Regions from separate parts of the Heyndrickxia sp. NPDC080065 genome, predicted to be linked through region 3. Evidence: riboswitches for the same ligand, from Rfam matches in the RefSeq annotation. Region 3 holds a riboswitch; each other region holds the start of a gene.

Region 1 (2,202 bases), on a different contig from region 3:
GATTTTGCAGAAATGCTGGGACCCACTCTTCTTTTTCCAAGCGAAATGAAACCATGCCCCCTTTGTTCGGATAAAATACATCGGTCACTTCCGATCTTTCACGTAAAAAGGCGACAAGCTGCTTGGCATTTTCTTGGTGTTTTTCCATTCTTAATGCGAGTGTCTTCAGTCCTCTTATTAAAAGCCAGGAATCAAACGGAGAGAGGACAGCACCTGCTCCATTATGAAATGCGGCAAGACGACCGCATATTTCCTCACCTTTAGCGACAACCAGTCCTGCTAAAACATCATTATGTCCGCCGATATATTTCGTTGCACTATGTATAACAATATCGGCTCCTTGAATGATCGGTTTTTGAAGATAGGGCGTGAGAAATGTATTATCGACAATAAGTAGCAAATGATGTTTCTTTGCAATGGCTGCAACTGCTTCAATATCGGTTTCAATCATTAACGGATTAGTCGGTGTTTCAATGAAAATGGCTTTCGTTCTTTCATTAATTGATTTCTCCAACAGCTCTAGATTATTAACATTAATATAATTAGCTGTGATGCCATAAGCTTTTGAATAGTGTTCAAACAACCGATAGGTCCCGCCATATAAATCATCTGTTGCGATCAATTCGTCATCTTTTTGAAAAAGGGATAGAACAAGCTGTATCGCCGCCATCCCCGAGCTACAGGCATAGCCTTGATCCCCTTCCTCTAATTTCGCAAAGCTCTCCTCTAGAAGAGCACGTGTCGGATTTTTCGTCCGAGAATAATCAAAGCCGGTTGATAACCCAATTCCTTCATGACGGTAAGCAGTTGATAAATAGATCGGCGGATTAACCGTGCCCGTCTCCGTTTCACTTCGATTCCCAACTTGAACAAGTTTTGTTTGAATATGATGGTTTCCCATAAACTTTCCTCCCTTTTATGAAAAGGGGTGAGCGTCGCTAACTTTTTTAGTATTTTCAATCGACGATTAATTCTAACTAAAATAGCATAAATAATTAGTCTAACTTCGCTCTGCTCACACCGCCTTATTAGAAGAATTCTAATTCCTTCATGATAAATGGTAGAGACGATAATCGGCTCTATATTGGTTTTGTACGTACGAATATGGGGAGAAAAAACAACAAAAAAAGGACTCCTATAAGAAGAAGTCCTGTTCAGTCATTAGATTCTCCTTATCGTTCAGGTTTAAAACCTGCTGGAATTAGCACCGTGTCATAAAAAATGACTGGTTGCTGAGGCGTCATAGGGCCAGTCCCTCAACCTCTCTAGATAAGATTTTGATTATTTAATTATCCCGAAATATTTTAGCTTAATGAATAATTTACAATAATTAGCTAAAATAATCAAGATAAATTTATTTTAGAAATTTTATGCGGCAGCAAAAATGCAATCACTCCAATTAATGTAGCAAAGAAACAGACGATCATTCCGATCATATATCCTAGTCCAGTCATAAACATGTCCTCACCCGGATACGATGGTTTGATGGTAGAATTTTTATAAGCTAAATAGATGAATAGTCCGATATATATGGATTGACCGACTATTACCGCATGTAGCCTTTTTAATAAAGGCTTCCTAAAGCTTTCTTTTATAAATACCCATGCAATCACACTTACAACCGGTGATATTACAATAAAAAAAGGTGTTGAAAACGGGATGAAAAAAACACCTAAAATAGTCAAACCTATTAATATAATGTTTATTACTAATATCGAGCCTCCTGCAGTCCATGCATTTTTAAAATCAAATCTTGTTTTAAGATTTTGTCGGATAAATATTAAACTAAAAAACGCTAAAAATAGTGCAATACATCCCAACATGGTTAACGACATATTTTCCCCCTCCTAATATACATAGAAATTCTATGTAGTATTTTAAAAAATTAGAGACCATTTACGATCCCAAATTTATAAGCTACTTTACTAATCGGATAGAAACATAAAGTGGACAAAACACAAAAGAAAAGAAACATCGGATTTAATAAAGGTGAGAAAAAGCCTTCTGGATAAAATTCAAAAAGAACCGCTACCATTAAAGCTACATTAGGAATTAAAGCGACTATTAACGTTTTACGTACAAGCCTTTTCCCCTTTGGTCCATATTGTTTACCGATAAAATATCCTATGTAAAACCAGTAAAGTAAATAAAGCAGAAGAATGTACTCAGACATATGGACCAAGAAAGTCCAGACATTGCTCA
Region 2 (2,202 bases), on a different contig from region 3:
GCATTATGGGATACACGGAACAAATAATCCTGCCTCAATCGGCAAAATTGTTTCACATGGTTGTATCCGAATGTACAACCAAGATGTACTTGCTCTTTCCAAAATAGTACCAATTGGGACGATAGTGAAAATTAGGTAGTTTAAGATATCGGGGTAGAAATTAATTATTTTAAAATAACGTATATGTTGATGATTATGTTGATAAAATCATCTGTAGCTATGGGTGAAGAATTATCTATACGTAGTAAACCGTATATCCTACAGGTCTTTCAAAAAATACAAGATTGTTAAAAATAAAGGCTGTTTTCGTAAAGGTTGTTGCTTTTTTAGTGATATTTTATTAACAATCTGAGTTGATTGTAGCGGAGGACACTTGACTCCTGCGGGAAAAAGAGGGAAGTGGGAGACCCCGCAGGCGGTAACGCCGAGGAGGCTCCCATCCCTCCCCGCGGAAAGCAAGTGTCTGGAGCGGAAATCAACGGACTAAGTTTATAGTCTAAAAACAACAATTTATACGAAAAGAGCCAAAATAAAAAATAAAAAAATGTATTGACTTATTTTTAATTTCGAAATAATATTGAACATATTAAATCGAAAAACTAAATAAATTGACTATTACTTATCCAGAGAGGTGGAGGGACTGGCCCTTTGAAGCCTCGGCAACGGGTTTGCATTTTGCAAATACCGTGCTAATTCCTGCGAATCGGTACAGTATCTGATTCGAAAGATAAGAAGTAGAATGGTTATTACGAACCCTTCTTCTTATCTGTGTGCGGATAAGAAGAAGGGTTTTTTGTGTTTTAAGCTCTTTTCTAATACTTTGTTGCTATTTGTAGCGAAGTAAAAATCGGCAGAGATTTTACGCAGTAAATATCTAGTAGGATTTTTACGGTTGTTTTTGCACTTATACAAAAAGTATGGGATGAAGAAAAGAGCACGAAGTCAATTTGATTAAGAATTGGAGCTATTTACGAAAAGCAACAATCTTTACGAAAACAGTTGTGTTTTAGAAAGAGGAGGGCCAAGCAGCATGATTAAATTTGAAGGTGTTAGCAAAGTTTTTCAATCAAAAGGGAGAGATGTAGCTGCTGTGCAGGATGTTTCCCTGTCGATTGAAAAGGGTGAAATCTTTGGAGTCATCGGCTTTAGTGGTGCCGGAAAGAGTACTTTGCTTAGACTCGTGAATCTACTAGAAAGGCCGACATCGGGAAAAGTGATTGTAAATGATCAAGTAAATCTTTCTTTATCAGAGAAGGATCTTCGAAAAATGAGGCAAAGAATCGGGATGATTTTCCAAACCTTTAATCTATTCAATTCTCGAACAGTGTTTGGAAATGTTGCTTATCCGTTAAAGCTAGCAAAGGTTCCAAAGCAGGAAATAAAACGCAGGGTGACAGAGCTTCTTCAATTTGTCGGGCTAGCTGACAAAGCAAATTATTATCCAGAGCAGCTATCCGGTGGACAAAAACAAAGGGTCGGCATCGCAAGAGCGCTTGCTACTTCTCCGGATATTCTAATCTGTGACGAAGCAACATCTGCTTTAGATCCTGAAACAACCGGTGATATTTTAAATCTATTAAAAAAGGTTAATGAAGAATACAATGTTACCATTCTATTAATTACTCATGAGATGCAGGTTATTCGAAATATTTGTGACCGTGTCGCTGTTATGGAGAATGGCAGAGTGATTGAAGAAGGAACTGTATTTGATATTTTTACAAAGCCAAAAACACAAACGACACAGAATTTTATTAGCTCCGTTTTAAATGACAAAATTTCGCCTAATGTATTTGAAAAGCTGCGATCGAATCAATCTAGTCGTCTATATCGTTTGATTTTTACAGGAGAAGAAACGAGTAAACCTCTGCTTTCTACTATTGCTAAAAGCTATGAGGTAGATGTCAATATTTTGTACGGCAATATAAGTGATATTCAGGAAGTATTAATTGGCAATTTAATTGTCGAATTACAGGGGGCAGATGATGAGGTAAACAAAGCTGTTGGGTATTTACAGAAATATGTTGAAGTAAAGGAGGTTTTCGATCATGCAGGTTGATTGGAATACATTTTGGCCAAGAGTTGTTCAGGCATCAGGACAAACAGTGACAATGGTGATTTTTACCCTTATTTTTGCCACAATCCTTGGTTCGGTGATCGGTTTACTCTTATTTGTCACTCGTAAAGGAAATATATTGGAGAATA
Region 3 (2,202 bases):
ATGTAATTGCGAGAGATGAAGCGATGGTCATTCTTGTTGGGATTTTTAACACTACAAGCATTATAGGGACTAATAAGAATGCTCCACCTGCTCCGACAATACCAGCGGCTATTCCAACGAGTAAAGCTAGTAAGGAAGCGAGCCATTTGTTAAATCTCACTTGGTCAAAACGCTGATCATCGATTCCCCTTTTAGGTATAAACATCATAACAACTGCAATTAAGGCAAGTATGCCATAGACTAAGTTAATGCCGCCCTCTGTGAAAAATTTTGAAGAATATCCCCCGATAAAACTGCCGATTAAAATACTAATACCCATGTATGCAATTAGTGATTTATTTAGAAAACCGCCTTTTCGATAGGCCCATACCCCGCCAATCGTAGCAAAAAACACTTGAACAGCTGTTATTCCTGACACGGAATGTGCGCTAAACTGGGCAACTCCCAACATAGCTGGTATATACAACAACATTGGATAATTAATAATGGCTCCACCAATACCTAGCATTCCCGAAATAAAGGATCCAACAAAACCGATAATAAAAATTGTAATAATAAAGCTGAAATCCATTGTTGCTCCTCCTTAAAATGCATTGTTAAATATCAGATGAAAAGCAAACCTTGAATGGTCCCCTTTTCATTATCCCTTTTTTATCCAAAATTTCAATACACCATTATCGTTTTCATGCTTCAATAACTCATGCCCACCAAACTTGACCATGTAGTTAAGTCATTTTTTGAGCATTCTTATACCCTGCAAGGTATTCCACCAACCATTATTTTTAATAAAATATTTAGTATTTATTGCTAAATTCAAAAGACTAGCAACCCTGATGGTTGACTATTTCAAAATTAATATAATATGATAAATATTAATAAAATTAAATTTTATAGTTTTCCTTATCAAGAGAGGTGGAGGGACTGGCCCTGTGAAACCCAGCAACCACTGTTTATTTAAACAGAATGGTGCTAAATCCTTTAGAACTATTTATGTTCTTGAAGATGAGGAAGAGACTTTGTCAATAAGCTCTTCCTTTTTTAAGGAAGAGCTTATTTATTATTTATCGTTTGTTCTTAATATCATATATTTTTTCAAAGGAGAGAGAGACAATGGTTCAAAATGTAGAAAACGTAAAACACACTTTTCAGACAATCACTCCACCTTTTCGTGCAGATCAAGTCGGGAGCTTATTAAGGCCTGAACGTGTAAAACATGCCCGTTTGCAAAAAGCGGCAGGAAAGATCACTGCTGATCAATTAAGGGAAATTGAAAATGAAGAAATTATTCGTATCGTTCAAAAACAAAAGGAAGTCGGCCTTCAGGCAGTAACTGATGGAGAATTAAGGCGAGCATGGTGGCATTTTGATTTTCTTGAAAACCTTGATGGAGTAGAAGGCTATGATTCGGAAAACGGCCTACAATTTCATGGAAAAACAACAAAGGCACATTCTGTTAAAGTTACAGGAAAAATTGATTTCACCAATCATCCAATGCTTGATGATTATAAATTTTTGCATAGCATTACTGGAGACAGCATAGCAAAAATGACTATTCCAAGCCCAAACATGCTATTTTTTAGAGGGAAAATAGCAAAAGAAGTTTATCATGACCAAGAAGAATTTTTGCATGACCTAACTATTGCCTATCAAAAGGCAATTCAAGCCTTCTATGATGCTGGCTGCCGATATTTGCAGTTAGATGACACATCATGGTCTTCATTTTTCTCAGAAGATGGTGTTAGAAAAATCCTGGAAAAAGGACAAAATCCTAAACAATTACAACAATTTGCTGCAAGAGCTATAAATGAATCCATCGTAAATCGACCTGATGATATGAAAATCACTATGCATATATGTCGGGGGAACTTCCGATCCACATGGAAAGAGTCCGGCGGATATGATGCGGTATCAGAAATATTATTCGATGGTCTAAATGTAGATGGTTTATTCCTCGAGTTTGATGACAATCGATCCGGCGGCTTTGAACCACTACGATATGTGAAACGCCCTGATTTGCAAATTATTCTTGGATTAATCACTTCTAAGTTCGGAGAACTAGAAAATCCAGGTGATATTAAGCGTCGAATCGATGAAGCTTCAAAATTTGTAAACTTAAATCAATTAGGGCTGAGTCCACAATGTGGATTTGCATCGACCGAAGAGGGGAATATTCTTACCGAAGAACAGCAATGGAATAAACTT
Region 4 (2,202 bases), on a different contig from region 3:
CATTCACCAATAAATTTATTGATAGAATAAAAGAACCTAAAAATATTCTCAATTTTTTTCCTCATGTTGCTTCCTTTATAAGAGAAATGAACAAAACAACAGACTAAAATAAATTAAAAGGAGCTTCCTAAAAGCCTTTTTGGCAATTTGGAAGCTCTTTTTTCTAATAATTTCTTTGGTCCTTATCAAATTTTTCTCAGGAACATATATTCTTTAGGTTCTTCTTGTAAATTTAAGGTAGAATAGCGAATGATCTTACTGGAAAGCCAGATGCCTTTTCTGGTTTTGGAACAATGTTAAATATGACCGCTCCTTTTGCCGGAAGCTGATCCAAATTTGTTAAAAGCTCAACTTGATATGTATCCTGCTCAAGTACATAGTATTCTGCTAACAGTGCTCCATTTTTTTGAAAGTCAATACTTGAATCAGTATCAAAGGTTTCATGACCGACCGCTTTAATTTTTCTTTCCTCAAATAAAAATTTCAATGAATCAACTGACCAACCTGGTGCATGATTATTCCCATCTTCATCTTTGTTATTAAATTCTTCTAGATTAGGCCATCGTTTACTCCAATCAGTTCGAAGAGCGACAAATGACCCTTCCTCGATTTTTCCATGATCTTCTTCAAATTTCAAAATATCGTCCACGGTTAAGGTGAAATCATGGTTTTCTGCGGCTTCCTTCGATTTATCAATTACAACAAGAGGCAAAATTAATTCCTTTAACTCTAATTCATCCAAATATCTCTTATTGCGGACAAAATGTATCGGTGCATCCAGATGTGTTCCATACTGCCCCGCAAATGTAAAACTTTGTGCAAGAAATCCATCATTATGATCAAATAATGTTTTAAAATCAGCTGAATCAAAAGCAGAAAAGTGCGGAGAATCAGGTCCAAAAGTATGGGTTAAATCAACCCAATGTTTTTCTTTCAATAGATTAATAGCTTTGATTAATTCACTTGCCATAATAAATTCCTCCTAATTTAAATAATAAAAACCTCTTCTTGAAAATAAGAAGAGGTTTTAGATTTACAATTAATACTCCTCTTATCTTCAAGCTATACGCTTCTGGAATTAGCACAGTACTTAAAAGCCTGTTGCTGAGGTATCAATGGGCCAGTCCCTCCACCTCTCTGGATAAGAAAATTACTCATATTTAATTATTTACAACTTTACATATGTCTAAGTTGAAAGTCAATTATAAATTTAAAAAATTAAAAATTATCTTAGTTAGAAATAACCATTTTCTCAAAATATATGACTAGCATATTTTTGAACATTATAAACATTTATCTTTAACACGGAAAAAGTTCTTATTACTCTAATCTATATTTTGGTCGTGATAAAAAACGTTACTGGGCAATCAACTGCAGCCCCTCTGTTAAGTCTTGATGGTATATCCAAGCGTTTTGTTCACGTGTTGTGGCACCTATCCAAATAAAATCCGGATTTGGCCCGTTTGCTCCATTGAATGTAACAATAAGATGTTTATATTTTTTAACATGATTAGATGCTATTTCTTCAAAAAATGATAATTGGGGGTTTAGTCTGCCGTTACCCCCCGTATATTCACTTCGGTATTCACTATATTCTGGTAAATCGTCATGGTGTTTTACTTGACTAAATGTAATTATGATATCTCTGTCTTCCAACACTAGTAAAACATATTCATAGGACAAGCCCGCATTTCGTACTTCAGCAATAATATTAAGTTCTGGATGTTGGTTCGCATGATGGTATATGGAGTCAAAAACATAGGAGGCACGCTGGCGGGAGATGAAATTTTTCTCTGTCAAGATTTCAGGTTTTCCTACCCTTTCCCTATAAAAGCGCGAAAGGCCTAGTTTAATACCCTTAATTATTATAAGCTTTTCTTGATCGCTAAGGTAAAATTCATGATGTAAATGATTCATTTCAATCACCATCCTCCATGATAATTCAAAACCTATATCTCAATAAGCTAACAACCCTCGAAAAAAACACAATCACAATTAATAAAATCAATTAATAAAATCTAGTCCTAATTAATCGTCTTATTCATTTTTATTTCAAACTCAGGTTTAGTTACAAATTCCATATATTTTATATCATTTTTAAAGTCCAAGTATGCTTTAAAACGTGTTTGAATAGCTGGTGTAGTAACTAATTCAAGAACTTTGTCCCTTGGTACCCACTCACTTTCTGATGTTTCTTCTGAA

Evidence for each region. Region 3 has a riboswitch for S-adenosylmethionine ahead of ACQKP0_RS09750 (5-methyltetrahydropteroyltriglutamate--homocysteine S-methyltransferase). Riboswitches for the same ligand answer to the same signal wherever they lie in the genome.
Region 1: it holds a riboswitch for S-adenosylmethionine, as region 3 does, so the genes downstream of both, ACQKP0_RS02815 (methionine biosynthesis PLP-dependent protein) here and ACQKP0_RS09750 (5-methyltetrahydropteroyltriglutamate--homocysteine S-methyltransferase) in region 3, are expected to answer to the same signal.
Region 2: it holds a riboswitch for S-adenosylmethionine, as region 3 does, so the genes downstream of both, ACQKP0_RS02945 (methionine ABC transporter ATP-binding protein) here and ACQKP0_RS09750 (5-methyltetrahydropteroyltriglutamate--homocysteine S-methyltransferase) in region 3, are expected to answer to the same signal.
Region 4: it holds a riboswitch for S-adenosylmethionine, as region 3 does, so the genes downstream of both, ACQKP0_RS14210 (cyclase family protein) here and ACQKP0_RS09750 (5-methyltetrahydropteroyltriglutamate--homocysteine S-methyltransferase) in region 3, are expected to answer to the same signal.

Annotation. Positions count from the first base shown of each region.
Region 1 is NZ_JBNNWS010000002.1:137,526-139,727, forward strand. Features, by position in the region: gene ACQKP0_RS02815 (methionine biosynthesis PLP-dependent protein) at 1-901, opposite strand, end outside; SAM riboswitch class I at 1,170-1,276, opposite strand; gene ACQKP0_RS02820 (hypothetical protein) at 1,344-1,835, opposite strand; gene ACQKP0_RS02825 (permease prefix domain 1-containing protein) at 1,886-2,202, opposite strand, start outside.
Region 2 is NZ_JBNNWS010000002.1:162,387-164,588, reverse strand. Features, by position in the region: gene ACQKP0_RS02950 (L,D-transpeptidase) at 1-139, shown strand, start outside; SAM riboswitch class I at 617-734, shown strand; gene ACQKP0_RS02945 (methionine ABC transporter ATP-binding protein) at 1,031-2,056, shown strand; gene ACQKP0_RS02940 (methionine ABC transporter permease) at 2,046-2,202, shown strand, end outside.
Region 3 is NZ_JBNNWS010000007.1:79,221-81,422, reverse strand. Features, by position in the region: gene ACQKP0_RS09755 (sulfite exporter TauE/SafE family protein) at 1-571, opposite strand, end outside; SAM riboswitch class I at 898-1,009, shown strand; gene ACQKP0_RS09750 (5-methyltetrahydropteroyltriglutamate--homocysteine S-methyltransferase) at 1,111-2,202, shown strand, end outside.
Region 4 is NZ_JBNNWS010000010.1:201,369-203,570, reverse strand. Features, by position in the region: gene ACQKP0_RS14210 (cyclase family protein) at 233-970, opposite strand; SAM riboswitch class I at 1,049-1,148, opposite strand; gene ACQKP0_RS14205 (hypothetical protein) at 1,357-1,917, opposite strand; gene ACQKP0_RS14200 (NUDIX hydrolase) at 2,025-2,202, opposite strand, start outside.